One region of the Streptomyces sp. NPDC017520 genome, then DNA from elsewhere that is predicted to be linked to it. Evidence: riboswitches for the same ligand, from Rfam matches in the RefSeq annotation. Region 1 holds a riboswitch; each other region holds the start of a gene.
What was found. A riboswitch is a leader RNA that binds a small molecule or an ion and turns the genes downstream of it on or off. The one in region 1 is predicted to bind thiamine pyrophosphate.
Positions count from the first base shown of each region.

Region 1 (9,939 bases):
GGCCGCCAACGACGGCGCCTACCTGCAGTTCGTGCGGGAACGCAATATGTCGGTCGGCCTGTACGCCCTGGACGCGGGAGAGCTCGATCCGCAGCAGCCGCACCAGCAGGACGAGGTCTACTTCGTCGTCAGCGGGCGGGCGTCGATCACGGTGGGGACGGAGACGACGCAGGTCGGCAGGGGAAGCGTCGTCTACGTGCCCGCGGGCGTGGCCCACAAGTTCCACCACATCACCGAGGATCTACGGGTGATGGTCGTCTTCTCGCCGCCCGAGGGCTGATTCACGCCGCCCGAGAGGTGAGCTTCCATGCCGGGATCCGACGTGCCCGCCCCAGGGATCCCTAGGGGCTCGATCAGGGGTCTTCAAGGGCTGCCCGCCCCCCGCAGGAGGCCTTCGCGCCTTTAGCATCGAGGCAAGGACCCAGAGAGACGAGGTAGAGGCGATGGCCGTGCGGGAGATATTCGCGGGAATGCCCTGGTGGGTGAAGTGGATCGCGGTGCCCGTCATTGCGATCTTCGTGTTCGGCGGGCTGATCGCCAGCGTCGTCGGCTTCGTGATCAGCCTGCTCTTCAAGGCGCTGGTCTTCGTCGTCGTGGTCGGCGGGCTGATCTTCGTCGTCCGTAAGTTCATGTCGTCGTCGCCCTCGCGTGGTGACTGGTAGTACCCGGAACGCGGGTCGGTACGGGGGCGGTCCGGCCCGCTCGTCCCGGGTCCGCAGGACGAGGTGAGGTCAGCGCCGGCGCGGGATTAGCCCAGCAGAGCTAAGTCCCGGAAGAAACCACCCGTCTGCCGTAGGCGGCCGATACAGTGACAAACCACTGCCGCCATCCGGAATGTGACCTTCCGTCACCATATCGATCGCCTGATCGGTCCTGGGTACGACAGTCCGGTCGTTGGCCTTCGATCGTCGGCGCCCGGACCGGTCCTCGCCGGTCGCGGGCCGGATCTCCGGTCCTCGGGATCGCGGCAGGCCCGTGGGGGCGGCCCCCACGGGAGGGCCGACGGCCCGTCACCATGCCTGGGGGTGGCCCTTGTCCACGGCATCTAGCACCGCTGTGCCGACGTTGATCGGTTCGGTTCAGCGGGCGTTGAGGCTGCTGGAGGCTGTGGGCACCCATCGGGACGGGGCGCCCGCCAAGCAACTGGCACGTGAGGCGGGGCTTCCGCTCCCGACCGCGTACCACCTGCTGCGCACCCTCACCCATGAGGGCTATCTCCGCCGCGAGAACGGTGTCTTCCTCTTCGGCGCGGCCGCCGAGAACCTGACCGTCGCCCCCGGGGTCCGGAACCGCCCGCGCCCCGCCTCCGTCGCCGATTCCCTCGGCCGCTGGCGGGATGTCATCGGAGCCCCGGTGTACTGCGCCGTCTACTGCGACGGCGAGATCGATCTCATCGCGGTCGCGGACGCCCCCGACACCCCGGCCGTGGAGGAGTGGGCCTCGTTCCGGGAAACCGCCCACGCGCACGCCATCGGCCAGTGTCTGCTCGCCCAACTCGACGAGCGAGCCCGCGAGGACCATCTGGACCGGCACCCCGTGCGCCCTCTCACCCGTTACTCAGTGCGAGATCGCGCCACGCTTCTGGAACGGCTGCGCACCCTCCGACGAGGTGAACCGGTCATCGAACGCCAGGAGTACGCACTGGGGACCGTGTGCGCCGCGATTCCCGTCACGGCCGGTGCCACGATTGCGGCGATGGCCATTTCCTTACCTCTGGACCGAGAAGATCGGTTGCTCCCCGCAGTCGAACAGCTACGTGGCGAAGTATCCAGCCTCTTGCGTTCGCTCGTGTTCTCTATCAGTATCTGAAAAATCACTCCTTGTGATCTGCTATCGCGTGCACCACGATGGCGTCAATAGGGCCATGGGGGATCATTCCTGGCCAGATTCATCTACTGCGGGGTTGAACGATGCGCGAGTCGGTTCAAGCAGAGGTCATGATGAGCTTCCTCGTCTCCGAGGAGCTCTCGTTCCGTATTCCGGTGGAGCTCCGATACGAGGTCGGCGATCCGTATGCCATCCGGATGACGTTCCACCTTCCCGGCGATGCCCCTGTGACCTGGGCATTCGGCCGCGAACTGCTGCTGGACGGGCTCAACAGCCCGAGCGGCGACGGCGATGTGCACATCGGCCCGACCGAGCCCGAGGGCCTCGGCGATGTGCACATCCGGCTCCAGGTCGGCGCGGACCGTGCGCTGTTCCGGGCGGGGACGGCGCCGCTGGTGGCGTTTCTCGACCGGACGGACAAGCTGGTGCCGCTGGGGCAGGAGCACACGCTGGGTGACTTCGACGGGAACCTGGAGGACGCGCTCGGCCGCATTCTCGCCGAGGAGCAGAACGCGGGCTGACCGGGGACGCACCCAATGCCCCGTCACCCTGTCTTACGACGACGGCCCCTGCCCGTCCGCGCGGGTACGGCCGTAGCCGCCTGGGCGCCGCCGGACCCCGGACGGTCCGCGGAGACGACCAGCGCGGCGAGCACCGTGGTCACCGGCACCGAGGCGACCAGACCGATCGATCCGACCAGCGTGCGGACGATCTCCTCGGCGACCAGCTCGCTGTTGGCCACCGTCCCGACACTGCTCTGGGCGATGGAGAAGAGCAGCAGGAGCGGCAGCGCCGCGCCCGCGTACGCCAGCACCAGGGTGTTGACCACCGAGGCGATGTGGTCCCTGCCGATGCGGATACCTGCCCGGTACAGACCCTTCCAACCCATCCGCGGGTCCGCCTGGTGAAGTTCCCAGACGGCGGAGGTCTGGGTGACCGTCACGTCGTCGAGCACCCCGAGCGAACCGATGATGACGCCGGCCAGCAGCAGACCGCTCATATCGATGTCCGGGTAGAGGCCGTGGATGAGGCCGGTGTTGTCGTCGGTGTTGCCGCTGAGGTGCGCCCAGCCGATGAACAGGGAGCCCAGCAGCCCGATCAGCAGCAGCGAGATCAGCGTGCCGACGACCGCGACCGACGTACGGGCCGTCACCCCGTGGCACAGATAGAGGGCCGCCAGCATGATCGCGCTGGCCCCGATGACCGCCACGACCAGCGGATTCGAGCCCTGGAGGATCGCCGGCAGGATGAACAGGGTCAGCACGGCGAACGACACGGCCAGCGCCACCAGCGCCATCACCCCGCGCATCCTGCCCACCAGGACCACCGCCAGCGCGAAGATCCCGGCCAGCACCGCCATCGGGATCTTCCGGTCCACGTCGGTCACCGAGTACTGGAGGTCGCGCGGCGCGTCGGGGGCGTACGCGACGACCACGCCCTGACCCTCCTTCAGCTGTCGGGGGGCGTCCGGCTGGACCACCTCGACGAACTTCCGGCCCTTGTCGTCGCCGCTGGTCACCTCGATGGTGGCCTTCGCGCAATCCCCCTCCTGCTCGTTGACGGCCTCGCGGCCCGAGGGCGTGGAGGTGTCACCGGTGGGGGGCACCTGCGCGGCGTTGACGTCCGCGCAGTCGACCTTCACGACCTGGACGACCTTGCCGTCCTGGGTCTGCCGGTCGAATCCGACGCCGGTGCGCTCGTGGTCGGGCGCGCCCCCGGGCCAGAACGCGATCAGGCCGACGACGACCGCCGTCGCGAACGGGATCAGTACGGCGGCGATCACCTTGCGCAGGTGCCGGGAGACGGGAGCGGCCGGTCCGTGGCTGTGGGTGTGGCCGTGGGTGTGGCCCTGGGGCGGCTGGGGTGCGGGGTCGCTTTGGGGGGAGGTCACGGGGCGATCATCGCAAGAAGGGGAGGCCCCTCTGGTCAGCTCGCCCGAAAGGACGCTAGCGTGGAGGCACCTTTGCACACGCGGGAGCTCGGAGCACCGGGCTGAGAGGGCGCTGATCGCCGTACATCCGTACGGGACACGCTGCGCCGACCGCCGAACCTGTTACCGGGTAATGCCGGCGTAGGGAGTAGGTCTCATGACCACAGCGGACGCACGCACGCCTGCCTCGAAACAGATCGACGGGACGCCGGACGGCACGACGCCGGACGGCACGACGCCGAACGACGAGGCCGGAAAGTCCATCGGCTGGCACAAGGGGTACGTCCAGGGCTCGCGCCCGGACCTCCGGGTGCCGGTTCGACAGGTGCACCTCACCAACGGCCAGGACGTGACGCTGTACGACACGTCCGGGCCGTACACCGACCCCTCCATCGACACCGATGTCCGGCGGGGCCTCGCGCCCCTGCGGGAGAACTGGATCATCGCCCGCGGCGACACCGAGGAGTACGCGGGCCGGCCGGCCCGTCCCGAGGACGACGGGCTCAAGCACACCTCGCCGCGCGGCGGACTGCGCAACCTCGACGCCGTCTTCCCCGGCCGCCCGCGCCAGCCGCGCCGCAGCCGCGACGGACGTCCCGTCACCCAGCTCGCGTACGCCCGACGGGGGGAGATCACCCCGGAGATGGAGTACGTGGCGATCCGGGAGAACGTGGAGCCCGAGGTCGTCCGCGAGGAGATCGCGCAGGGCCGGGCGGTGCTGCCCGCCAACGTCAACCACCCCGAGATCGAGCCGATGATCATCGGCAAGCGGTTCCTGGTGAAGGTCAACGCCAACATCGGCAACTCGGCCGTCACCTCCTCCATCGAGGAGGAGGTGGACAAGATGACCTGGGCGACGAAGTGGGGCGCCGACACGGTCATGGACCTGTCCACCGGCCGCAACATCCACACCACCCGTGAGTGGGTGCTGCGCAACTCCCCCGTGCCGATCGGCACCGTCCCGCTCTACCAGGCGCTGGAGAAGGTCGACGGCCGGGCCGAGGAGCTGACCTGGGAGATCTACAAGGACACCGTCATCGAACAGGCCGAGCAGGGCGTGGACTACATGACGGTGCACGCCGGTGTGCGCCTGCCGTACGTCCCGCTGACGGCCCGCCGCAAGACCGGCATCGTCTCGCGGGGCGGCTCGATCATGGCGGCCTGGTGTCTCGCCCACCACAAGGAGTCGTTCCTCTACGAGCACTTCGAGGAGCTCTGCGAGATCCTCGCGACGTACGACGTCACCTACTCCCTGGGCGACGGGCTGCGTCCCGGTTCGATCGCGGACGCCAACGACGAGGCGCAGTTCGCCGAGCTGCGCACGCTGGGCGAGCTGAACACGGTCGCGAAACGGTTCGGCGTCCAGACCATGATCGAGGGCCCCGGGCACGTCCCGATGCACAAGATCAAGGAGAACATCGACCTCCAGCAGGAGATCTGCGAGGAGGCGCCGTTCTACACGCTCGGTCCGCTGACCACGGACGTCGCGCCCGCCTACGACCACATCACCTCCGGCATCGGCGCCGCGATGATCGCCTGGTGGGGCACCGCGATGCTCTGCTACGTCACGCCCAAGGAGCACCTGGGGCTGCCGAACCGGGACGACGTGAAGACGGGCGTCATCACCTACAAGATCGCCGCCCACGCGGCCGACCTGGCCAAGGGACACCCGGGCGCGCAGGAGTGGGACGACGCCCTCTCCGACGCGCGGTTCGAGTTCCGCTGGGAGGACCAGTTCAATCTGGCCCTCGACCCGGACACGGCGCGGGAGTTCCATGACGAGACGCTGCCCGCCGAACCGGCGAAGACGGCGCACTTCTGCTCGATGTGCGGGCCGAAGTTCTGCTCGATGAAGATCTCCCAGGACATCCGGCGTCAGCACGGCGGTTCGCAGGAGGAGATCGAGGAGGGCATGGCCGAGAAGTCGAAGGAGTTCGCGGCCGCGGGCAACCGGGTCTACCTGCCCATCGCCGACTGATACGGGCCGACCGCCGGCCCGTCCCCGGCGGTCGGCTTCTCCCGGAGGCGAAGCCGCGGGACTGAGGCCCGATTCGGCCCGGTACGTATGGGCGTTCTACGGCTTATCGAGCAACTACGGCCGTTTCGGCTCGGTTTGACATAGTTTGACACCTTGTCAAGCGGCAGTATGGATACAGTCGTGTGGCAGCTGTATGTACGTTTGGCCCGCAGCTCACCTGCGCTTGACCCTTTCCTTATCTGTGGCTTACTTTCCGGCTTGCTTGGCTTGAAATTGGCGCCCTCTGGAACGGGGGCCGGGGAGGGAATCACAGTGAACTGGTACCTGGACGTACTCAAGAACTACGCAGGCTTCAGCGGACGCGCGCGCCGCAAGGAGTACTGGATGTTCGTGCTCTTCAACTTCATCATCGCCGTCGTGCTGTCGGCGCTCGGCATGGCGATCGACACGCAGATCCCGTACTTCCTCTACATCGCCGCGGTCATCGTTCCGTCGCTGGCGGTCATGGTGCGTCGTCTGCACGACACCGGCCGCTCGGGCTGGTGGTTCTTCATCTCGTTCGTCCCGCTGGTCGGCGGCATCATCCTGCTCGTCTTCCTCGCCTCGGAGGGCAAGCCGGAGACGAACCAGCACGGTGCCAACCCGAAGCTGGCTCCGGCCGTCTGACCAACAGCTCCGGTATTGGAGCACCGTGAGGCCGGGCGCGGCACACAGCCGCCCCGGCCTTCGCCGTACCCGGGCCTCACTCCGGCCGGTGCTCCGGTCCGCCGAAGTCCGGGCTCGTGAAATCGGGGCTGGTGAAGGTCGGCCGGGGACCGGCCGCCGGGCCGTCGTCCGGGCCGGAGAAATCCGGCCTGCTGTACCCGACCTTCGGGATGCGGTTGGGCGAACGGTGCGGAGTCCGTGCGGCGGGCCCCGCGGTGGGGTCGGCCAGGGCGTCCCGGAGGAACGGGAGGATGCCGCGCTCCAGCAGCGCGTGGCGCCACGCCTCCCTGGCCCGCGCGACGTCTTCCGGAAGCTCCTGCTCCTCGTTCTCGGCGGCCAGGGACGTCGCGCCGTTGCGGAGCGCGGTGACGAGCAGTCCGACGGCCGCGACCAGGATCGCCGCGGCGGCGACCGCCGCGAAGAACCACCCGGCCGCGACCATCGAGCCGCCGAAGGTCACCGACGGGCCGACCGCCTTCAGCAGATAGCCGACGAGCAGGAAGATGACGGCCGCGGAGCCGGCCAGCAGCGGGGTCAGGACCGTGATGACCGCGCCTATGCCGGCGCCCGAGCCGGCCGCCGTGCTCTGCGGCCCGTCCGTGGCCGGGCCGCCGTCGAGCTCCTCCGCGGCCGCCGCGCGGCGCAGTTCGCCGCGGGCCTTCACGTAGTGCTCGTACTCGGTGGCCGCGGCCGCGGTGATCAGCGCCGTGGCGCTGAGCGCCATGGTGCGCAGCTGTTCGGTGTTGAGCCGGTCCCCGACGCCCTCCAGGTCCGGGCGTTCATGAGCGTGGCGCAGTGCGTCGCCCAGGATCCGCTCGTACTCGGGTCCGTCCTCGGCCAGCAGGTGCGGAGCGCTTGTCATCTGCATCCCCCGATGCTCCGTCGGTGCCCGGCAGCCCGCGTGGAGACCGGGCGATCGGGCGGAAACGGAGGAGAGCCTGCCACTGATACGCCGATGGTAGAGCGCTCACGGCACGGGGTGACAGGGTGTTTCCAGAATTGGGCCCGGTGACGGGCCCGTCGATCGGCGAGGTCGGCGCAGGCGGAACCTGAAGCGCCTTCCCCGCCGACGGTCAGTCATGCAGCGGGAGTTGAACCACCAACAGCTTTCCGGCCATGGTCACGCCGCCGTCCATGGCGATGGCGAGGTCGTCCGCGTACACGTGCGGGCCGTTGATCACGGGCCCCGCGCCGTCCTCGCCGTCCTCCGTGCCGACCTCGCCCAGGAGGTAGGGGATGGGGCTGTGACCATGGACGACGCGCTGTCCGCCGTACGTCGTCAGCAGCTCGCGCACCGCCTGGGCGCCGCCCTCGTCCCGGAAGGCGAACCGCTTGGTGAGCTTGCGGAAGAGGTCCCAGCACTCGTCGGCGTCATTGCGCGTGAGAATGGCCGTGATCGTGTCATTGACGTCCTCGATGGTGGACCCGTAGTCGAGGTAGGCCGTCGTGTCGGAGTGCATCAGCAGATGGCCGTCCTCCTCGACGACCGCGTCGAGCCGGGACATCCACTGGAGGTGGACGTCCTGGAGGCGCTCCATGTCGCTCTTCTGGCCGCCGTTGAGCAGCCAGGCGGCCTGGAAGGTGGCGGTGCCCGCCCCGGAGTTGACGGGGGTGTCGGCGAACCGCTTGGCGCCGATCAGCAGCAGCTCGTGGTTGCCCATCAGGGCCTTGCAGTAGCCGCCGGCCGCAGCCGCCTCGGCGGAGAGCCGCATGACGAGGTCGATGACCCCGATGCCGTCGGGCCCGCGGTCGGTGAAGTCGCCGAGGAACCACAGGCGGGCGTTGCCCGCGGCCCAGTTCCCGTCGGCGTCGATGAGGCCCTGTGCGCCGAGGGCGGCGATCAGCTCGTCGAGGTAACCGTGGACGTCGCCGACGACGAAGAGCGGGCCGCGGCTGTCCTCGGCCACGGGGCGCGGCTCGGGAACGGTCCGCACCTGGACCGTGTCGCCGCGACGGATGACCGGGAGGTCCCGCTCGGTCGGGGTGTAGCCCTCCGGCTGCTCGCCGCCCACGACGGCGTTGCCGGGATGCGGCGGCCGGGGCGGGGCGGGAGCGAGCGGCGGCACTGCCGGGGGCACGGAGGCGCCGGGCGCCGGAGGGTTCGGTTCCGGCGCCCGCGGTGGCACCGGGGAAGGAGGCGCCGCCTGCGCTTGCGGTGGCACGGGTGTCTGCGCATACGGCGGAACCCGGAAGTCACGCAACGTCGCCGTCCGCACCACGGGTTCCTGACCGGCCCCCTGAGTCATCGACCCCTCCACCACCGTCGCGCCGCCGTACACCTGACGGGCCTTGCCTGGTAGAGGTGGTCCGCGGTGTCGTGCGCCCATCATAGGAATGCGGATCGATCTGTGTGACGCACCAGGGGTGGTGAATCCGGGCGCACGCACGGTTCACCGGCTGATTAGTCCGAAAAGAGATGATCAGTCCCCGCTGGGGGAGCGTGGCGCGCTGACCGTGGTGCGCGGTGGACGTCGCTGCGAGGAGGTCCGGACGATGAGCTCCGTCGGTATGACCTGCTCCACCGGCCCGTCGTGCTCGACCCCTTCGATGGCGTCGATGAGGAGCTGGACGACGGCCGTGCCGATGCGGCGGGGCTTCAGCGAGAGCGTCGTGATGGGCGGCTCGGTGGCCGCGTACACGGTGGACTCGCTGCAGCAGACCAGCAGCAGGTCCTCGGGGACCCGCAGTCCGTAGCGGCGGGCCGCCGCGAGGAGGTCGGTCCCATTGGGGTCGAAGAGCCCGTAGACCGCGTCGGGGCGGTCCGGGCGGGCGAGCAGCCGGTCGGCGGCGACCGCCCCCGCGCAGGGGTCGTGGGCCGGGTAGGACTCGTAGACGGGATCCTGGCCGACCCGCTCGCACCAGTGGAGGTAGGCGGTGGTGGACAACCGGGTGTACGTGTCGGTGGTGTTGCCGGTCAGCAGGCCGATACGCCGGGCTCCGGCGGCGGCGAGATGGTCGAGGAGGTCGAGCACGGCGGCCCGGTGGTCGTTGTCGACCCAGGCGGTGACGGGGAGCGTCCCGGCCGGGCGGCCGTCCGAGACCACGGGCAGTCCCTGGCGGACGAGTTCGGTGACGACCGGGTCCTGGTCGGAGGGGTCGATGACGACGGTCCCGTCGAGCGCGACGTTCGACCAGACGTCGTGCCGGGAGGTGGCGGGGAGGATGACGAGGGCGTAGCCGCGGGCGAGCGCCGCGGAGGTCGCGGCTCTCGCCATCTCCGCGAAGTACGCGAATTCGGTGAAGGTGAAAGGTTCATTCCCGTACGTGGTCACGGTCAGGCCGATCAGACCCGACTTGCCCGTACGGAGGGTTCGGGCCGCGGCGGACGGGCGGTAGCCCAAGCGCTCGGCGACCTCGCGGACATGGCGGCGGGTGGCGTCCGGGAGCCTGCCCTTGCCGTTGAGCGCGTCGGAGACGGTCGTGATCGAGACGCCGGCCGCGGCGGCCACATCACGGATCCCCGCCCGTCCCGGCCGGCCGCTGCGCCGGGGGGTCTCCG
Region 1 is NZ_JBIRKB010000006.1:317,476-327,414, forward strand. Features, by position in the region: gene ACH4KB_RS17210 (cupin domain-containing protein) at 1-280, shown strand, start outside; gene ACH4KB_RS17215 (DUF5326 family protein) at 450-662, shown strand; gene ACH4KB_RS17220 (IclR family transcriptional regulator) at 1,033-1,809, shown strand; gene ACH4KB_RS17225 (SsgA family sporulation/cell division regulator) at 1,911-2,348, shown strand; gene ACH4KB_RS17230 (YibE/F family protein) at 2,372-3,718, opposite strand; TPP riboswitch at 3,789-3,922, shown strand; gene thiC (phosphomethylpyrimidine synthase ThiC) at 3,915-5,735, shown strand; gene ACH4KB_RS17240 (DUF805 domain-containing protein) at 6,048-6,401, shown strand; gene ACH4KB_RS17245 (hypothetical protein) at 6,478-7,308, opposite strand; gene ACH4KB_RS17250 (metallophosphoesterase) at 7,514-8,686, opposite strand; gene ACH4KB_RS17255 (LacI family DNA-binding transcriptional regulator) at 8,861-9,939, opposite strand, start outside.

Region 2 (9,939 bases), on a different contig from region 1:
CAGGAGGCCATCGCCGAGCAGGCGACGCGCGTCGGCATGCCGTACGTCAACCAGCGTTGGCTCGGTGGCATGCTCACCAACTTCTCCACCGTCTACAAGCGCCTTCAGCGTCTGAAGGAGCTTGAGGTCATCGACTTCGAGGACGTGGCCGCCTCCGGCCTCACCAAGAAGGAGCTCCTGGTCCTCTCGCGCGAGAAGGCCAAGCTGGAGAAGACCCTCGGTGGTATCCGCGAGATGCAGAAGGTGCCCAGCGCCGTCTGGATCGTCGACACCAAGAAGGAGCACATCGCCGTCGGTGAGGCGCGCAAGCTCCACATCCCGGTCGTCGCGATCCTCGACACCAACTGCGACCCCGACGAGGTCGACTACAAGATTCCGGGCAACGACGACGCGATCCGCTCCGTCACCCTGCTCACCCGCGTGATCGCCGACGCCGTCGCCGAGGGCCTCATCGCCCGCTCCGGTGCCGCCACCGGTGACTCGAAGCCGGGCGAGAAGGCCGCCGGCGAGCCCCTCGCCGAGTGGGAGCGCGACCTGCTCGAGGGCGACAAGAAGGACGAGACCGCGGCTGCCGCCGAGGTCCAGTCCTCCGTCGAGACCGAGAAGGACGCCGCAGCCGACGCCGAGACGCCGGCCGAGGCCGTCGCCGAGGCCGAGGCCGCTGTCGAGGCTCCGGCCGCCGCCGAGGCCCCGGCCGCCGACGCGGACGCCGAGCAGGCCTGACACCCGTCACGGCTACTGACGGCGGGGGCTGACGCCACAAGCGTCGCCCCCGCCGTTCACCCGTAGATCTTTCAGACTTCGAGAGAGACATACAGACTCATGGCGAACTACACCGCCGCTGACGTCAAGAAGCTCCGCGAGCTCACCGGCGCCGGCATGATGGACTGCAAGAAGGCGCTCGACGAGGCCGACGGCAACGTCGACAAGGCCGTCGAGGCGCTCCGTATCAAGGGCCAGAAGGGCGTCGCCAAGCGCGAGGGCCGCTCTGCCGAGAACGGTGCCGTCGTCTCCCTCATTTCCGAGGACCAGACGTCCGGCGTCCTCCTCGAGCTGAAGTGCGAGACGGACTTCGTCGCCAAGGGCGAGAAGTTCCAGGCCGTCGCCAACACCCTCGCCGCTCACGTCGCCGCGACCTCCCCGGCCGACATCGAGGCGCTCCTCGCCTCCGAGATCGAGGCCGGCAAGACCGTCCAGGCGTACGTCGACGAGGCCAACGCCAACCTCGGCGAGAAGATCGTCCTGGACCGCTTCGCGCAGTTCACCGGCGCCTACGTCGGTGTGTACATGCACCGCACCATGCCCGACCTGCCCCCGCAGATCGGTGTTCTGGTCGAGCTGGACAAGGCCGACGCAGAGCTGGCCAAGGGCATCGCGCAGCACATCGCCGCCTTCGCCCCGAAGTACCTGTCCCGCGAGGACGTCCCGGCCGAGGTCGTCGAGGCCGAGCGTCGCGTCGCCGAGGAGACCACGCGCGCCGAGGGCAAGCCCGAGGCCGCGCTCCCGAAGATCGTCGAGGGTCGGGTCAACGGCTTCTTCAAGGAGGCCACCCTCCTGGGCCAGCCGTACGCGCTGGACGCCAAGAAGTCGGTCCAGAAGGTCCTGGACGAGGCCGGTGTCACCCTGAAGCGCTTCTCGCGCATCAAGGTCGGCATCTGACTCCGTCCGGGCGAACAGCGCCGGACCCGATAGGGTCTGGTGCAGTCGACGGCCGCACCCACGCCGGACGACCGCAGATCTGACGAGGAGGCCATTGCCGCTGTAGGGACACCAGACCCACCGGCAATGGCCTTCTTCGTATGTGCACGAGGAGAATTTCCATGGACAAGGGCGCGGACGCCATTCAGGCCGACGACCAGCGCGACGACAAGGGTTCCGGACGCTTCATGCTGAAGCTCTCCGGTGAGGCATTCGCCGGCGGCGGCGGTCTGGGCGTCGACCCCGACGTCGTGCACACCATCGCCCGCGAGATCGCCGCCGTCGTACGCGACGGCGCCCAGATCGCGGTGGTCATCGGAGGAGGCAACTTCTTCCGCGGCGCCGAGCTCCAGCAGCGCGGCATGGACCGCGCGCGGTCCGACTACATGGGCATGCTCGGCACCGTCATGAACTGCCTGGCGCTCCAGGACTTCCTGGAGAAGGAGGGCATCGACTCGCGCGTCCAGACCGCCATCACCATGGGCCAGGTCGCCGAGCCGTACATCCCGCTCCGCGCCGTACGGCACCTGGAGAAGGGGCGCGTGGTGATCTTCGGCGCCGGTATGGGCATGCCGTACTTCTCCACCGACACCACCGCCGCCCAGCGTGCCCTGGAGATCGACGCCGAGGCGCTGCTCATGGGGAAGAACGGCGTGGACGGGGTCTACGACTCCGACCCGAGGGCCAACCCCGACGCGGTGAAGTTCGACGCACTGGAGTACGGCGAGGTGATCACCCGCAATCTGAAGATCGCCGACGCCACCGCCATCACGCTCTGCCGCGACAACCAGCTCCCGATCCTCGTCTTCGAGCTGACCACCGAGGGCAATATCGCTCGCGCGGTCAAGGGTGAGAAGATCGGCACGCTCGTGAGCGACGAGAGCACCCGGGCCTGACGGCCCCCCAGGATGGACAACGGCCTGCCGGTCGGACACCGTGCAGGTGAGGACGCGACGCAGGACCCGCAGGGCCAGGCGATGACGACGCCTGGCCCACCCAAGACACGCAGGAGCACGTGGTGATCGAAGAAATCCTCCTCGAGGCCGAGGAGAAGATGGAGAAGGCCGTTGTCGTCGCGAAAGAGGACTTCGCCGCGATCCGTACCGGCCGTGCGCACCCGGCGATGTTCAACAAGATCGTCGCCGACTACTACGGCGCGCTGACCCCGATCAACCAGCTGGCCTCGTTCTCGGTTCCCGAGGCGCGGATGGCCGTCGTGACGCCGTTCGACAAGACCGCGCTGCGCAACATCGAGCAGGCGATCCGTGACTCCGACCTCGGCGTCAACCCGAGCAACGACGGCAATATCATCCGGGTGACGTTCCCCGAGCTCACCCAGGACCGCCGCAAGGAGTACATCAAGGTCGCCAAGACCAAGGCCGAGGACTCCAAGATCTCGATTCGCTCCATCCGCCGCAAGGCCAAGGAGACCCTCGACAAGCTCGTCAAGGACAAGGAGTCCGGCGAGGACGAGGTGCGCCGCGCCGAGAAGGAGCTTGACGACACCACCGCGAAGTACGTCGCGCAGGTGGACGAGCTGCTCAAGCACAAGGAAGCCGAGCTGCTCGAAGTCTGATGAACGACTCTTCCTGGGGCGCCCCGCAAGGAGCCGGTTACTGGGGCACGCCTGAGATGAGGGCTGCCCCGGCGGGTCCGGCCCACGATGTGCATGGCGCCCAGCAGACTCGGCCCATGCCCAACGTGCCGGACGTTCCCGACGCAGGTAGAGACGCACAGAGCCGCGAGGACCGGGACAGGGAAGCCGCTCACGTCAGCGGCCCCCTGTTCCGTGACGAGAAGCCGCAGGAGCCCATGTCCACCCCGCTGCCGCCCCCGCCGCAGAAGAAGCGCGCGGGGCGTGATCTGCGTGCCGCCATAGGGGTGGCCGTGGGTCTCGGCGCCGTCATCGGCGTCTCGCTGTTCATCGTGAAGGCCGCCTTCGTCGGCGTGATAGTGGCCGCGGTCGTCGTCGGCCTCTGGGAGCTGACCTCCCGCCTCCAGGAACGCAAGGACATCAAGGCGCCCCTGGTGCCGTTGGCCGTCGGCGGAGCCGCGATGGTCGTCGCGGGTTACGCGCGAGGTCCCGAGGGCGCCTGGATCGCGATGGCCCTGACCGCTCTCGCGGTGCTGGTCTGGCGGATGACCGAGCCGCCCGACGGGTATCTCAAGGACGTCACGGCCGGGGTCTTCGCGGCGTTCTACGTACCCTTCCTGGCCACCTTCGTCGCCCTGATGCTGGCGGCGGACGACGGTTCGTGGCGGGTCCTGACCTTCCTGATCCTCACCGTGGTCAGCGACACGGGGGCGTACGCGGTCGGCTGGCGCTTCGGCACGCACAAGCTCGCCCCGCGCATCAGCCCCGGGAAGACCCGGGAGGGCCTGTTCGGAGCGGTCGCCTTCGCGATGGTCGCCGGCGCGCTGTGCATGGAGTTCCTGATCGACGACGGCGCCTGGTGGCAGGGACTGCTGCTCGGCCTCGCGGTCGCGGCCAGCGCCACCCTCGGCGACCTGGGCGAGTCCATGATCAAGCGGGACCTCGGGATCAAGGACATGGGCACCCTGCTCCCCGGCCACGGCGGCATCATGGACCGGCTGGACTCGCTCCTGCCGACCGCGCCGGTCGTCTGGCTGCTGCTGGTGCTGTTCGTCGGCTCCGGCTGACCGCCTCGGCACCACGGCACCCGTCTCACCTGCACGTTTCACGAGTGAGGGTCCGTCGTCCACAGGGCGGCGGGCCCTCGCCCGTCTGTCTGCGACACTGGATGAACCATGCCTAAGCCCGGAGAACTCACTTTCGTCGCGCCCCGCGGATCCAAGAAGCCGCCGCGGCACATCGCCGACCTCACGCCCGCAGAGCGCAAGGAAGCGGTCGCCGCGACCGGTGAGAAGCCGTTCCGCGCCCAGCAGCTCTCGCAGCACTACTTCGCGCGGTACGCGCACGACCCGGCCGAGTGGACGAACATCCCGGCCGGATCGCGGGAGAAGCTCGCCGAGGCGCTGTTCCCCGACCTGATGTCCGTGATGCGGCACATCAGCTGCGACGACGACACCACGCGCAAGACCCTGTGGAAGCTGCACGACGGGACGCTCGTCGAGTCCGTCCTGATGCGCTACCCCGACCGCGTCACGATGTGCATCTCCTCGCAGGCCGGCTGCGGTATGAACTGCCCCTTCTGCGCCACCGGGCAGGCCGGCCTCGACCGCAATCTGTCGACCGCCGAGATCGTGCACCAGATCGTCGACGGCATGCGCGCCCTGCGCGACGGCGAGGTGCCCGGCGGGCCCGCGCGGCTGTCCAACATCGTCTTCATGGGCATGGGCGAGCCGCTCGCCAACTACAACCGCGTGGTCGGCGCGATCCGTCGCCTCACCGACCCGGAGCCGGACGGTCTCGGCCTCTCGCAGCGCGGGATCACCGTCTCCACCGTGGGCCTCGTCCCGGCCATGCTGCGCTTCGCCGACGAGGGCTTCAAGTGCCGGCTCGCCGTCTCGCTGCACGCCCCGGACGACGAGCTGCGCGACACGCTTGTCCCCGTCAACACCCGGTGGAACGTCCGCGAGGTGCTGGACGCCGCCTGGGAGTACGCGGAGAAGTCCGGCCGGCGGATCTCCATCGAGTACGCCCTGATCCGGGACATCAACGACCAGGCATGGCGGGGCGACCGGCTCGGCCGGCTGCTCAAGGGCAAGCGGGTGCACGTCAACCTGATCCCGCTGAACCCCACGCCCGGCTCGAAGTGGACCGCCTCGCGGCCCGAGGACGAGAAGGCGTTCGTCGAGGCCATCGCGGCCCACGGCGTGCCCGTCACCGTCCGGGACACCCGCGGTCAGGAGATCGACGGGGCCTGCGGGCAGCTGGCGGCCTCCGAGCGCTAGCCTCGCCCGGACACCGGACGGGCGGCCGAAATCCGCCGGTGTAGCCTGGGCCCGAAATCAACTTCATATTCCGACAGGGGAGCGCCACAGCGCTGAGAGTGCGGCACCAAGGACAGGTTGGCCGCAGACCCTCTGAACCTCGCCCGGGTCATTCCGGGTAGGAAGTTCGGACCTTACTCAAGCTGTTGCGCCCTGCCCGCTTCCGGTTCGCCGGACAGCGGGCGGGGCCGCGTCTCTTCCTGGTCACCTCCAGGAGGAATCACATGAACACCACCACGAAGTACGCGGCGACCGCGCTCGCCGCCGCTCTCGGCGTCACGCTGCTCGCGGGCTGCGGCGACGACGGTTCCGCCGGCTCCGGGGAGTCCAAGGGCCCGGCCTCCAAGACCGTCACCCTGGTCAGCCACGACTCCTTCAACGTCTCGGACAAGGTGCTGAAGGCGTTCACGAAGGAGACCGGCTACAAGGTCGAGATCCTCAAGAGCGGCGACGCCGGGGCCGCGCTCAACCAGGAGATCCTCACCAAGGGCTCCCCGCGCGGCGACGTCTTCTTCGGCGTCGACAACACCCTGCTCTCCCGCGCCCTCGACAACGGCCTGTTCACCGCGTACGAGGCCAAGGGCCTGGACACGGTCGCGGCGGACACGCAGACGGACGAGAAGAGGCGGGTCACGCCCGTCGACACCGGCGACATCTGCGTCAACTACGACAAGAAGTACTTCGCCGACAAGAAGCTCGCCCCGCCGAAGACCTTCGAGGACCTGCTGAAGCCCGCGTACAAGAACCTCCTCGTCACCGAGAACGCCGCGAGCTCCTCGCCCGGCCTCGGCTTCCTCCTCGGGACCATCGCCGCCCAGGGCGAGGACGGCTACGAGGCGTACTGGAAGAAGCTGAAGGCCAACGGCGTCAAGGTCGTCGACGGCTGGGAGCAGGCTTACAACGAGGAGTTCTCCGGCTCCGCGGGCGGCAAGAAGACAGGCGCCGACCGGCCGCTCGTCGTCAGTTACGCCTCCAGCCCGCCCGTCGAGGTGCTCTACGCCGACCCGCAGCCCAAGGAGGCCCCCACCGGGGTCGCCACCGGCACCTGCTTCCGGCAGACCGAGTACGCCGGACTGCTGACCGGGGCGAAGAACGAGGCGGGCGGCAAGGCACTGCTGGACTTCATGATCAGCAAGACGTTCCAGGAGGACATGCCGCTGAACATGTTCGTGAACCCGGTCGTGAAGGACGCGACCCTTCCCGAGCTGTTCACGAAGTTCGGCGAGGAGATCGACACGCCTCCCACCGTCGCGCCCGAGAAGATCAGCGCCAACCGTGAGCAGTGGATCCAGTCGTGGCAGTCGCTGGTCCTGAAGTAGAGCCCGGGGCGAAGACCGCCGAGGCCGCCCGGGCCCGACGCGGGCCCGGGCGGCGCGGGGCCGCGCTGCGGCTCGGCCTGATGGCCGTGCCCGTCGCGTTCTTCGCGGTGTTCTTCGCCTATCCCGTGACCGCGATCGTCGGCCGCGGGCTCAAGGCCGGAGGCGACTGGCAGTTCGGGCGGATCGGCGAGGTGCTGGCCCGCCCGGACATCCTCGACGTCCTCTGGTTCACCACCTGGCAGGCCCTCGCCTCGACCGCGCTCACCCTGCTGATCGCCCTGCCCGGGGCGTATGTCTTCGCCCGGTTCGACTTCCCCGGCAAGCAGCTGCTGCGGGCGGTCGTCACGGTGCCGTTCGTGCTGCCCACCGTCGTCGTCGGCACCGCGTTCCTGGCGCTGCTGGGGCGGGGCGGGCTCCTCGACGAACTGTGGGGCGTCCGGCTGGACACCACCGTGTGGGCGATCCTCCTGGCCCACGTCTTCTTCAACTACGCCGTGGTCGTGCGGACGGTCGGCGGGCTCTGGTCCCAGCTGGACCCCCGGCAGGAGGAGGCCGCCCGGGTACTCGGCGCCGGACGGTTCGCCGCCTTCCGCCGGGTGACGCTGCCCGCGCTCGCCCCGGCCGTCGCCGCCGCCGCGCTGATGGTCTTCCTCTTCACCTTCACCTCCTTCGGCGTCGTACAGATCCTCGGCGGACCCGCCTACGCCACCCTGGAGGTGGAGATCTACCGGCAGACCGCGCAACTGCTGGACCTGCCGACGGCCGCCGTGCTGACCCTGGTGCAGTTCGCCGCGGTCGGTGCGGTCCTCGCCGTGCACGCCGTGACCGTACGCCGCCGGGAGCGGGCGCTGAAGCTCGTCGACCCGGCCCAGACCTCCCGCCGGCCGCGCGGCGCCGGGCAGTGGGCGCTGCTCGGCGGTGTCCTGCTCACCGCGCTGCTGCTGATCCTGCTGCCGCTCGGGGTGCTGGTGGAGCGCTCGTTCGACGGAGCGGACGGGACCGACGGATACGGCTTCGGCTACTACCGGGCCCTCCAGTCGGCCGGGTCCGGCGGCTCCTCCACCTTCCTGGTCCCGCCGCTGGAGGCCGTCGGCAACTCCCTGCGGTACGCGCTCGTCGCGACGCTCATCGCTCTCGTCGTCGGAGGCCTCGCGGCGGCGGCCCTGACCCGGCGGGCCGGGCCGCTGGTCCGCGGCTTCGACGCGCTGCTCATGCTGCCGCTCGGGGTGTCCGCCGTCACCGTCGGCTTCGGCTTCCTGATCACCCTGGACGAGCCGCCGCTCGACCTGCGGACCTCCTGGATCCTGGTCCCGCTGGCGCAGGCGCTGGTCGGCGTCCCCTTCGTCGTACGGACCATGCTGCCCGTGCTGCGCGCGGTCGACGACCGGCTGCGGGAGGCCGCCGCCGTGCTGGGGGCCTCCCCGCTGCGGGCCTGGCGGGAGGTCGATCTGCCGCTGGTGCGGCGGGCGGTGCTGGTCGCGGCGGGCTTCGCCTTCGCCGTCTCCCTCGGGGAGTTCGGCGCGACGGTCTTCATCGCGCGGCCGGACAACCCGACCCTGCCGGTCGCCGTGGCCCGGCTGCTGGGCCGGTCGGGGGAGCTCAACTACGGGCAGGCGATGGCCCTCAGCACGATCCTGATGCTGGTGTGCGCGGTGTCGCTGCTGCTTCTCGAACGTATCCGCACCGACCGATCCGGGGAGTTCTGAACGACATGCTGAGCTTGCGGGAAGCCACCGTGCGGTTCGGGAAGCGGACGGCGCTGGACGCGGTCGACCTGGAGGTCGCCGACCACCGGATCGTCTGCCTGCTCGGTCCCAGCGGCAGTGGGAAGTCCACCCTGCTCCGGGCCGTCGCCGGGCTCCAGCCCATGGACGGCGGCCGGGTCCTGCTGGCCGGACAGGACCAGAGCGGCGTCCCGGTGCACCGGCGCGGCCTCGGCCTGATGTTCCAGGACCACCAGCTCTTCCCGCACCGGGACGTCGGCGCCAACGTCGCCTTCGGGCTCCGGATGCACGGCGTCGGGCGGGCCGAGACCGGGCACCGGGTCCGCGAGCTGCTGGAGCTGGTCGGTCTGCCCGGCGCCGAACGCCGCGCGGTCGCCGCGCTGTCCGGAGGTGAGCAGCAGCGCGTCGCGCTGGCCCGCGCGCTCGCCCCGCGCCCGAAGCTCCTGATGCTGGACGAGCCGCTCGGCCAGCTCGACCGCAGCCTCCGCGAACGGCTGGTCGTCGAACTGCGCGCCCTTTTCCAGGAGTTGGGCACCACCGTGCTGGCCGTCACACACGACCAGGGCGAGGCGTTCGCGCTCGCCGACCGGGTCGTCGTGATGCGGGACGGCCGGATCGCGCAGGAAGGCGGCCCGCTGGACGTCTGGCAGCGCCCCGCCTCCGCGTTCGTCGCCCGGTTCCTCGGCTTCGACAACGTCACCCCGGCGACCGTGACCGGCCCGGCCGCCGCCACCGCCTGGGGCAAGGTCCCGGTGCCCGAGGGCTCCTCGCAGGGCGAGGTGGATCTGCTGGTCCGGCCCGCCGGCGTCCTGATCGGCGCGCCCGAGGACGGCCTGCGCTGCACGGTCGGTGTCCGCACCTTCCGGGGGAACCACGTGACCGTACGCCTGACACCCGAGAACGCGCCGGTGCTGGAGGCCGAGTGCGCCCTGCGGGACACCCCGGACGAGGGTGCGGTCGTGGGCGTCCGCTTCGACGCGGCGGAGACGGTGGTGCTGGCGGCGGAGTGAGGGGACGAGCGGTCGCCGCCACCCCGCTTCCGCCGCCCGCCATGGTCGCCGGGACCCGCCGGCCGCTAAGGCTGCCGGGTCCCCGCCACCACCAGCCCCAGTTCGTACGCCAGGATCACCGCCTGCGCCCGGTCCCGCAGCCCCATCTTCGCGAACAGCCGGTTGATGTGGGTCTTCACCGTGTGGTCGGTGATGGTCAGCCGGTCGGCGATGGCCGCGTTGGACAGGCCCCGCGCGATCAGGACGAGCACCTCCGCCTCGCGCGCGGTCAGT
Region 2 is NZ_JBIRKB010000001.1:817,503-827,441, forward strand. Features, by position in the region: gene rpsB (30S ribosomal protein S2) at 1-723, shown strand, start outside; gene tsf (translation elongation factor Ts) at 823-1,659, shown strand; gene pyrH (UMP kinase) at 1,821-2,594, shown strand; gene frr (ribosome recycling factor) at 2,717-3,274, shown strand; gene ACH4KB_RS03670 (phosphatidate cytidylyltransferase) at 3,274-4,359, shown strand; gene rlmN (23S rRNA (adenine(2503)-C(2))-methyltransferase RlmN) at 4,468-5,574, shown strand; TPP riboswitch at 5,640-5,756, shown strand; gene ACH4KB_RS03680 (thiamine ABC transporter substrate binding subunit) at 5,838-6,932, shown strand; gene ACH4KB_RS03685 (ABC transporter permease) at 7,013-8,638, shown strand; gene ACH4KB_RS03690 (ABC transporter ATP-binding protein) at 8,644-9,666, shown strand; gene ACH4KB_RS03695 (response regulator) at 9,732-9,939, opposite strand, start outside.
Region 2: linked by a shared signal. The riboswitch ahead of ACH4KB_RS03680 (thiamine ABC transporter substrate binding subunit) and the one ahead of thiC (phosphomethylpyrimidine synthase ThiC) in region 1 are both predicted to bind thiamine pyrophosphate.

Region 3 (9,939 bases), on a different contig from region 1:
CCGGTGTGCTGTTCCTCTGCGAGGCGGTGGCGGACAAGATCCCCTACGTGGACTCGGTCTGGGACACCGCGCACACCGTGATCCGGCCGGTGGCCGGGGCGGTGGTCGCGGCGCTGCTGGCCGGGGAGAGCGGTTCGCTCCCGGAGCTGGCCGCGGGTGCCATCGGCGGGTCCACGGCGCTGCTGAGCCATCTGGTGAAGGCCGGCACACGGATGGCCGTCAACACCTCCCCGGAGCCCTTCAGCAACATCGGAATGAGCATCGCCGAGGACCTCGGGGTCGCCGGAGTCATCACGTTCGCGATATTCAACCCGGTGGCGGCCGCCGTGATCGCGGCCGTGCTGCTGGTGCTCGGCATCGTCACCGTGCTCTTCCTCGCCTCGCGGATCCGCCGATTCCTGCGCCGGCGGGCCCAGCGCCGCGAGGAGAAACGCCTGGCCGGGGCGGGCGGGCACCGGCCTCCCGGCTGAGCTGTCGGCGCCGGTCGATAAAGTCACCGGCATGGCACGAATTGCGGTGATCGGCGCCGGGGCGGGCGCGATGGCGGCGGCCGCCCGGCTGGCCGTGGCGGGCGAGACGGTGACGGTCTACGAGCGGTCCGCGAGTTACGGCGGCTCGGTCGGCCGCCATGAGCACGAGGGCTTCGTCTTCGACACCGGGCCCGGCCTGCTGCATCTCCCCGCCGTCCAGCGGGACCTCTTCGTGAAGACCGGCAAGGAGTCGCTGGAGCGGTCCGTGACCCTGACGCAGGTCGATCCGGCGAGCCGCCATCTCTTCGCGGACGGCACGGCCGTGTCCCTGCCCAACGCCTCCCGGGCCGGGGTGGCCACCGCCCTCGACGACGCCCTCGGTACGGGCGCCGGGGCACGCTGGAGCGACTTCATGGACCGCGCCCGGGATGCCTGGGACCGGTCGCGGCGGCCGCTCCTGGAGGAGCCCCTGCGGGCGGACCACCAGGTGCTGGGACGCGACCCCTATCCGGCGGTGCTCCAGCGCCGCCTGCTGCGCGGTTCCCGGCAGGCGGCCACGGTCGCGGAGATCGGCGCGTGGGAGCTGGCGGACGCCCGGCTCGCCGCCCTGCTCGACGGGTACGCGCTGTCCCACGGCCTCGACCCGCGCACCGCCCCCGCGAGCGCCGCGCTGCTGCCGTACATGGAGCAGACCTTCGGCAGCTGGTACGTGATGGGCGGGATGCGCGAGCTGGCGCGGGCGCTGTACGAGCGGTGCGTGGCCCGCAGGGTGCGGTTCGTCTTCGGGGCCGAGGTGCTCCGGGTCGTCGAGAAGGACGGCCGGGCGGCGGGTGTGGAGCTGGCGGACGGTGAGGTGGCCGAGGCGGACCGGGTGGTGGTCGGGGTCCGGCCGCGCCCGGGTCTGGTGCCGGGTCAGCAGACGTGGGGCGCGGGCGATGTGACGGTCCGGCCGGGCTCCGGCGCGGGCGCGGCGGGGCGGTTCACGGTGCTGCTGTCGCTGCGCGGGGCCCGGGAGGCGGGCGCGGTGCACCGGACCGTGGTGCACGGCGCCGACGGGGCGGCGGAGCAGGGGGCGGTGTTCGGGGGGCGGGTCGCCGGGAGCCCCACGGTGACGGTGCTGCGCCCCGACGATCCGGCGACCCGTCCGGACGCGGAGCACGAGGCGGTGACGCTCACCGCGACGGTGGCTCCGCAGGGGCCGGTCGACTGGCGGGACGCGGGGGTGCGGCAGCGGTTCGCCGACGTCCTGGTGGAACGGGCGGCGGCGGCCGTTCCCGGGCTGCGGGAGCGGATCCTGCACACCGAGGTCCGCACGCCCGCGGAGACCGAGGACGGGACGGGGGCCGAGGGTGGTGCGGTGCCGCCGCCCGCGCTGGCCGGGGCCGGCGGAGCGTATCTGCACCCGGGCAACCTCACGCGGCTGCCGGGGCTGTATCTCGTCGGCGGCTGGTCGCACCCGGGCGGTGGGCTGGCGCACGCCGGTATGTCGGGGGCGCTGGTGGCCGGGCTGGTCGTGGAGGGCGACGGCTTCCGCGGCTCACGCTGAGCGGGGGGGCGCGTGCCGCTGCCGATGGTGGGCCCTCCCCCCGGCAACGGCACGGCCTCAGTAGCGGTACTGCTCGTTCTGGCCGGTGTCGTACCCGTTGGCGTACGGAGCGGGCGTCGCGGGCCGCTCCGGCTCCATCGGGGGGTACTGGTCGGTGTCGCGCTGCTGGGGGACCCAGACACCGCCGGGCGGAGTGTCGGCGACGTAGCCCGGGGCGTAGGGGTCGGGGTAGCTCTGCTGCCCGCCCTGGCTGTCGTAGCCGTCGCCGCCATGGCCGTAGACGTCGCGACCGCCGTAGGAGGGGGCTCCGTTGGTGGTGCCGATGTACGGGTCGGAGTAGGCGGCGTAACTCTGCGGGTCGGTGCCGTAGTCGTAGGTCCCGGCGTAGGGATCCTGGGCCGGGGGCTGTTCGTAGCCGGTGTACGGGTCGTACGCGGCGTACTGCGGCTGGGCCGAGGGGTCGGCCTCGTGGCCGTGGTCCTGGCGGGCGCTGCCGTTCGCGTCGTAGCCCGTGTTCCCGTACACGCCGTACTGGCCGGTGTCGTCGGGCAGGGGCTGCGGTTCGTGGACGGACTGGGCGGGCGGGCCGGCCGGGGGCTGGTCGTACCCGGGTTCGGTGACCTCCAGGTCCGAGACCTCCAACCTGGGGTCCTTCACGGCGGCGCCCTCGCCGCCGCCCCTGCGCCGGCGGCTCTCCCTCGGACTGGCGCCTATGGCCCAGCCGGTGGAGAAGCCGCGCCGGAAGGACAGCGTCACAAAGGTCTGACCGGTGGCGAAGGCCAGCGTCCCGACGACGATGACCGGAACGGAGGCCAGCAGCACTCCGACCACCACGCCGAGGAAGCCGCCGAAGGCGAGGAGCCGCCAGCGCAGTCGTGCCTTGTACTGCAACAGCACCTCGCCGAGCAGCCACAGGGCCACCAGACCGAAAGCGATGTAGAGGACCGTCCAGCCCACGCCCGCCCCCTCCTTCGGCCGTAGCCGCGTCGGCGGCGGGTACGACCGGTCACGACTGCTTGTGCAGTCCGAGTTTTTCGTAGATTTCGAGCGTAGCCGTCGAGTTGTTGAGCGTGATGAAGTGCAGTCCGGGCACACCCTCGGACAGCAGCTTCCCGCAGAACTCCGTTGCGAACTCGATGCCAATGGAGCGTACAGCGACTGGATCGTCCTTGGCTGCGAGGATGCGCTCTTTCAACGACGCGGGCACGGTCGCGTTGCTGAGCTGGGAGAACTTTTCCAGTTGCTTCACGCTGGTAAGGGGCATGACCTCGGGGATCACCGGCGTTTCGCAACCCGCGGCGACCACACGGTCACGCATCCGGAGATAGTCCTCCGGGCGGAAGAACATCTGGGTGATCGCATAATCCGCGCCCGCCCGGCACTTGTCCACGAAATGACCGATGTCCGTCTCCCAGTCGGACGACCGGGGGTGCATTTCGGGGAATGCCGCCACGCCGACGCAGAAGTCGCCCGACTCCTTGATGAGACGGACCAGGTCGGCGGCGTACTTCACCCCCTGCGGGTGCTCGACCCACTCGCCCATCGGGTCGCCCGGCGGGTCGCCTCGGACCGCGAGGATGTTCCTGATGCCCGCGTCGGCGTACTGCCCGACCATGTTGCGCAGCTCGGCGACGGAGTGGTTCACCGCGGTGAGGTGGGCGACCGGGGTGAGGGTGGAGTCGGCGGCGATCTGCTGGGTGGCCCGGACCGTCCCGGCGCGGGTGGAACCGCCGGCGCCGTACGTCACGGAGACGAAGCTGGGACGGACCGCCTCGACGCGCCGCAGCGCGTTCCAGAGATTCCGCTCGCCCTTCTCCGTCTTGGGCGCCCAGAACTCGAAGGAGTACGACGTCTTACCGGTCGCCAGCAGGTCACGCACGGTGAGCGCGCGATCTGTCCTGGTGGAGGGTGTGCCAAGGGCCATAGGGGGAGGTTATCCAGGGGGCGGGTGCTCCCCCAAGCGGAGCAACCGACTTTGTCTCGTTTTGCCGGACTGTTGTCCATCCCTCGGACACGTGCCCGCCGGATTCCGCAGCGCGGGCGAGCAGAGAATCAGAGCGCGCGGGCCCTGACGCGTCGGGCCAGCTCGGCGGTGGCGGCGGCGGGATCGCCGGCCTCGGTGATGGCCCGGACGACGACGACCCGGCGGGCTCCGGCGTCCAGCACCTGATCCAGATTGCCCGCGTCGATCCCGCCGATCGCGAACCAGGGCCGTGACCCGCCGAGGGAGGCGGTGTAGCGCACGAGGTCGAGGCCGGGGGCGTGGCGGCCGGGCTTGGTGGGGGTGGGCCAGCAGGGGCCGGTGCAGAAGTAGTCCACCCCGTCCTGGGCGAGCGCCGCGTCGACCTCGGCCTCGGCGTGCGTGGAGCGGCCGATCAGCCGGTCGGCGCCGATGATCGCCCGGGCGGCGGGGACCGGGAGGTCGCCCTGGCCGAGGTGGAGCACGTCGGCGCCGATGGCGTGGGCGACGTCGGCGCGGTCGTTCACCGCGAGGAGCTTGCCGTGCCGGCGGCAGGCGTCGGCGAACACGGCAAGGTGCTCCAGCTCCTCGGCGGCCTCCATGCCCTTGTCCCGGAGCTGGACGATGTCGACGCCGGCGGCGAGCACCGCGTCCAGGAAGGCGGGGAGGTCACCCTGGCGCCTGCGGGCGTCCGTGCACAGGTAGAGCCGGGCGTCGGACAGCTGCTCGCGAGGCGTGGACATGGGTGGGCTCCCCCGTGGTCGTGACGGTGCACGGGCCGCGCCGGGCGGCCCGTGCACCGCTTCCTGTCGTGTCGGTCAGACGGCGAGCGCCTGGGCGCGGCGCTTCACCTCCGTACCGCGATTCTCGCTCAGCGCCTGCGCGGGGGTGCCGGGCAGGGTCGGGTCGGGAGTGAAGAGCCACTCCAGCATCTCTTCGTCGGAATAGCCGTCGTCCCTCAGGAGGGTCAGGGTGCCGGAGAGGCCCTTGACCACCTTGTCGCCGTCGATGAAGGCGGCCGGCACCTGGAGCGCCCGGTTCTCACCACGGCGTACGGCGATGAGCTGGCCATCCCTGACCAGCTGCCGTACGCGCGTCACCTGGACATCGAGCATTTCCGCGATGTCGGGAAGGTGGAGCCAGGCGGGGACGAGAGCATCGGTCTTTGCGTCAATCTCGGTCACAGGGACAAGCGTGCCATCCCGGACGGACAGCCGGTACCCGGGCCGACCGTACGGGGGCGGCCCGGCGGGTCACCGGTCCCTCACAGGGCGGCGGACTTCAGCGGCACGGCGGGGTCGGCCACCTTCTCCGGGTCGAGGGCGGCCCCCGACTCGATGAGCCTGCGGCCCTGGGCGAGGTCGCGCGGGCGGCCTACGGCGAGCACGGCCGCCAGCGCGCCGTCGCGCAGCCAGCACACCGACCAGGCGGCGTCAGCCCCGTCGCCGCGCCACACCAGGGTGTCGGCGTCCGCGTGGTGGCCGGCGTACTGCACGAAGCGGCCGAACTGCTCGGACCAGAAGTACGGGACCGGGTCGTAGACGGGGAGCGGCTCCCCGTCCCGTGCGGCCATGATCGCGGCGGCCGCCGTGCGGGGGCCCTGGAGGGCGTTGTCCCAGTGGTGGACCAGCAGGCGTGTCCCGTAGCGGGCGGAGGGGAAGGAGGCGCAGTCCCCGACCGCGTACACATCGGGCAGCGAGGTGCGCAGCGCGCTGTCGGCGGTGACCGAGCCGTCGGGGCCCAGCGCGACCCCGGAGCCGGCGAGCCAGCGGGTGGCGGGGCGCGCGCCGATGCCGACGACCACGGCCCCGGCGGGCAGCACCCGGCCGTCGTCGAGGACGACGGCCCCCTCCTCGACGCGGTCGACCCGGGTCCCGGTGAGGAGTTCGGCGCCGCTGTCGGCGTACCAGGCGGCCATGGGGGCGGCCACCTCGGCGGGCAGGGTGCCCGCGAGCGGGCGGGCGGCGGCCTCGACGACGGTGACGGCGCAGCCCGCGGCGCGGGCCGCGGTGGCGAACTCGGCGCCGATCCAGCCCGCCCCGACGACGACCACGTCGTGCTGCCGGTCCAGGACGGGCCGCAGCCGGGCGGCGTCGTCGAGGGTGCGCAGCAGGTGGACGCCGGGCACGCCCTCGGAGCCGGGCAGGGTGATGGGCTCCGCGCCGGTCGCGAGGACCAGGGCGTCGTAGGACACCGGCCCGTCGGCGGTGTCCAGCACATGGTCGGCGGCGCGCAGGGCGGCGACGTCCAGGCCGAGGCGCAGGGTGATGTCCAAGGCCTCGAAGTCGACGTCGAAGGCCGAGTCCTCGGCCTTGCCGAGCAGGACGGCCTTGGACAACGGCGGCCGGTCGTAGGGCTGGTGGGGTTCGGCGCCGATCAGGGTGACGGGCCCGGTGAAGCCCGCCTCGCGCAGGGCCACGGCGCTCTGCACGCCCGCCATGCCCGCACCGGCGACCACCACGTGCCGTGCCTGCCGCGCCGCCCGCTGTTCCGTCTGCTCGCTCACCCGTCCACCTTAATCACCTGATGGTGCGTCAGACAGAGGGGTGCCGGAGGGAACCCGGGAAGGAGCTCAAGAAGGAAGCTGTTCCACCACGCTGGTGCCGCTGCCCTCCTGGGACTCCCAGACCCACCGCTCCTCCAGCCGCACCCGGCCGTCGGCGAGGTCGACGACCGTGGAGAGGCAGTGCCCGGACGAGGTCGTTCCGTCCTGCTTGAGCTGCACGTAGCGGAAGTCCAGCGCGTCCCCGTCGCGGGTGCCGACGAGATGACCGCGCACCACGTCGCCGCCCGCGTACTCGGCCCAGATCCGGCCGTCCCGCTCGTGGTACGTGAAGCGGGTGCGGGTGCCGACCTGGCCCGGGGCCTGGTCGGCGACGGGTGACAGGACGAGTCCGTCGAGCGAACGGGCCATGACGGGCGCTCCTTTACTGACCGCGGGCGAGGGGGTCTAGGCTGGCCACGGTAGAACACTCGCGGGAGCCCGGACGCACCGGGCTGAGAGGGAGGCTGGCCGGCCTCCGACCGTACGAACCTGCTCCGGGTCATGCCGGCGAAGGGAGGGGCTGGACACCCATGCGCGTCTCGGAGAGAAGCTCCGGATCCGATGCCCTCGTCAAGAGAGGCTCCGGATCCGACGTCCTCGTCATCGGGGGCGGAATCATCGGCCTGGTCACGGCGTGGCGGGCCGCCCAGCGGGGGCTGCGCGTCACGGTCGCGGACCCGGAACCGGGCGGCGGCGCCGCCCAGGTCGCGGCGGGCATGCTGGCCGCCGTCACCGAACTGCACTACGGCGAGCAGATGCTGCTCGGGCTCAACCTCGCCTCCGCCGCCCGCTACCCCTCGTTCGTCGCCGAGCTGGAGGAGGCGAGCGGCCGGGACACCGGCTTCCGGACCTGCGGCACGCTCGCCGTCGCACTGGACTCCGACGACCGGGCGCATCTGCGCGAACTGCACGCCCTCCAGGAGCGTTCGGGCCTGGAGTCGGTCTGGCTGAGCGGCCGGGAGTGCCGCCGCCTGGAGCCGATGCTGGCCCCCGGCGTCCGGGGCGGCCTCCGGGTCGACGGCGACCACCAGGTGGACCCCCGCCGCCTCGCCGCGGCACTGCTGACCGCGTGCGAACGGGCCGGGGTCGCGTTCCGCCGGACGACCGCCGAGCGGCTCACCGTGGCCGGGGGCCGGGCCGCCGGGGCGCTGCTCGGCGACGGTACGGAGTTCGCGGCCGATCAGGTCGTGCTCGCCGCGGGCAGTCTCAGCGGCCGGCTCGCCGGGCTCCCGCCGGAGCTCGTGCCGCCGGTCCGCCCGGTCAAGGGCCAGGTGCTCCGGCTCACCGTGCCCCGGGCGTACGCCCCCTTCCTCAGCCGCACCGTGCGCGCCGTGGTCCGGGGCGGTCACCTCTACCTCGTGCCGCGCGAGAACGGCGAGCTGGTCGTCGGCGCCACCAGCGAGGAGATGGGCTGGGACACCACGGTCACCGCCGGCGGGGTGTACGAGCTGCTGCGCGACGCCCACGAGCTGGTACCGGGCATCACCGAGCTGCCGCTCACGGAGACCCGGGCCGGTCTGCGTCCCGCCTCGCCCGACAACGCCCCGCTGCTCGGCCCGACCGCCCTGCCCGGTCTGCTGCTCGCCACCGGCCACCACCGCAACGGCGTCCTGCTGACGCCCGTCACCGGGGACGCGATGGCCGACGTCCTGACCACCGGCGAGCTGCCCGAGACGGCCCGCCCCTTCGCCCCCGGCCGTTTCGAGACCGCCGTCCTCGCCGCCCCCGTACCCCAGGAGCAGCCCGTATGACCCAGCAGTACGCCGTACCGGAATCCGGCGCCACCGTCTCCGTCCCGGTGTCCGCCGCCACCGTCTCCGTCTCGGTGAACGGGGAAGTCCGCGCCGTTCCCGCCGGGACGGATCTGGACGCCCTCGTCGCCACGCTGACCCCGGCCCGCTCCGGGGTCGCCGCCGCCGTCAACGAGAGCGTCGTCCCGCGCGGCCAGTGGGCCGCGACGAGGCTCGGCGAGGGCGACCGCGTCGAGGTCCTGACCGCCGTACAGGGAGGCTGACCATGTCCGACGACGTCTTCACGCTGGGGCCCACCACGTATCGCTCCCGGCTGATCATGGGCACCGGCGGGGCCCCGAGCCTGGACGTGCTGGAGCGCTCGCTGATCGCCTCCGGCACCGAGCTGACCACGGTCGCGATGCGCCGGCTCGACCCGACCGTGCGGGGTTCGGTGCTCTCGGTGCTGGAGCGGCTCTCCATCCAGGTCCTGCCGAACACCGCCGGCTGCTTCACCGCGGGCGAGGCGGTGCTGACCGCCCGGCTGGCCAGGGAGGCGCTCGGCACCGACTGGGTGAAGCTGGAGGTGGTGGCCGACGAGCGGACCCTCCTGCCCGATCCGATCGAGCTGCTGGACGCGGCCGAGGTCCTGGTCGACGACGGGTTCACCGTGCTGCCCTACACCAACGACGATCCGGTCCTGGCCCGGAAGCTGGAGGACGTGGGGTGCGCGGCGATCATGCCGCTCGGCTCCCCCATCGGCTCCGGGCTCGGCATCCGCAACCCGCACAACTTCGAGCTGATCGTCGAGCGGGCCGGGGTGCCGGTGATCCTCGACGCGGGGGCCGGGACCGCCTCGGACGCGGCGCAGGCGATGGAGCTGGGGTGCGCCGCTGTGATGCTCGCCTCGGCGGTGACCCGGGCCCAGGAGCCGGAGCTGATGGCGGGTGCGATGCGTCACGCGGTGGAAGGCGGCCGGCTCGCGTACCGGGCGGGCCGGATTCCGCGCCGCCACTTCGCCGAGGCGTCCTCGCCGGTGGACGGGCGGGCGGCACTCGACCCGGAGCGGCCGGCGTTCTGAGCGCCGGTACGTCATCGGGGGCGCCGCCCCCGAACCCCCGCTCCTCAATCGCCGGAGGGGCTTGAATCGCCCCCGGACGGGCCGGAAGCCCGGGCGCGCGGCCGAAGGACGTGTCCCTGTCACGGATCGGCTGCAGAACGGCCCCGGGTACGCCCTCGCCCGTCCGGGGTGTCGGCGGCGGCTCGTAGACTCTCGGGGTGGACACGACCCTCCAGGACCCTCTCGTCGGGCAGCTGCTCGACGGCCGGTATCGCATTGAGGCGCGCATCGCCGTCGGCGGGATGGCCACGGTCTACCGGGCCGTGGACACCCGCCTGGACCGGGTGCTCGCCCTCAAGGTGATGCACCCGGCGCTCGCCACCGACGTCTCGTTCGTCGAGCGCTTCATCCGTGAGGCCAAGTCGGTGGCCCGCCTGGCGCACCCCAATGTCGTCGCGGTCTTCGACCAGGGCGCCGAGGGCGCGTATGTCTACCTCGCGATGGAGTATGTGGCGGGCTGCACCCTGCGCGACGTGCTGCGCGAGCGCGGGGCCCTCCAGCCCCGGGCGGCGCTGGACATCCTGGAGCCGGTCCTCGCCGCGCTCGGCGCCGCGCACCGCGCCGGGTT
Region 3 is NZ_JBIRKB010000002.1:335,469-345,407, forward strand. Features, by position in the region: gene ACH4KB_RS05570 (DUF4126 domain-containing protein) at 1-470, shown strand, start outside; gene ACH4KB_RS05575 (phytoene desaturase family protein) at 502-2,016, shown strand; gene ACH4KB_RS05580 (hypothetical protein) at 2,074-2,973, opposite strand; gene metF (methylenetetrahydrofolate reductase [NAD(P)H]) at 3,023-3,940, opposite strand; gene thiE (thiamine phosphate synthase) at 4,069-4,719, opposite strand; gene ACH4KB_RS05595 (Rv2175c family DNA-binding protein) at 4,795-5,160, opposite strand; gene ACH4KB_RS05600 (NAD(P)/FAD-dependent oxidoreductase) at 5,241-6,482, opposite strand; gene ACH4KB_RS05605 (hypothetical protein) at 6,549-6,890, opposite strand; TPP riboswitch at 6,942-7,054, shown strand; gene thiO (glycine oxidase ThiO) at 7,052-8,272, shown strand; gene thiS (sulfur carrier protein ThiS) at 8,269-8,535, shown strand; gene ACH4KB_RS05620 (thiazole synthase) at 8,538-9,332, shown strand; gene pknB (Stk1 family PASTA domain-containing Ser/Thr kinase) at 9,530-9,939, shown strand, end outside.
Region 3: linked by a shared signal. The riboswitch ahead of thiO (glycine oxidase ThiO) and the one ahead of thiC (phosphomethylpyrimidine synthase ThiC) in region 1 are both predicted to bind thiamine pyrophosphate.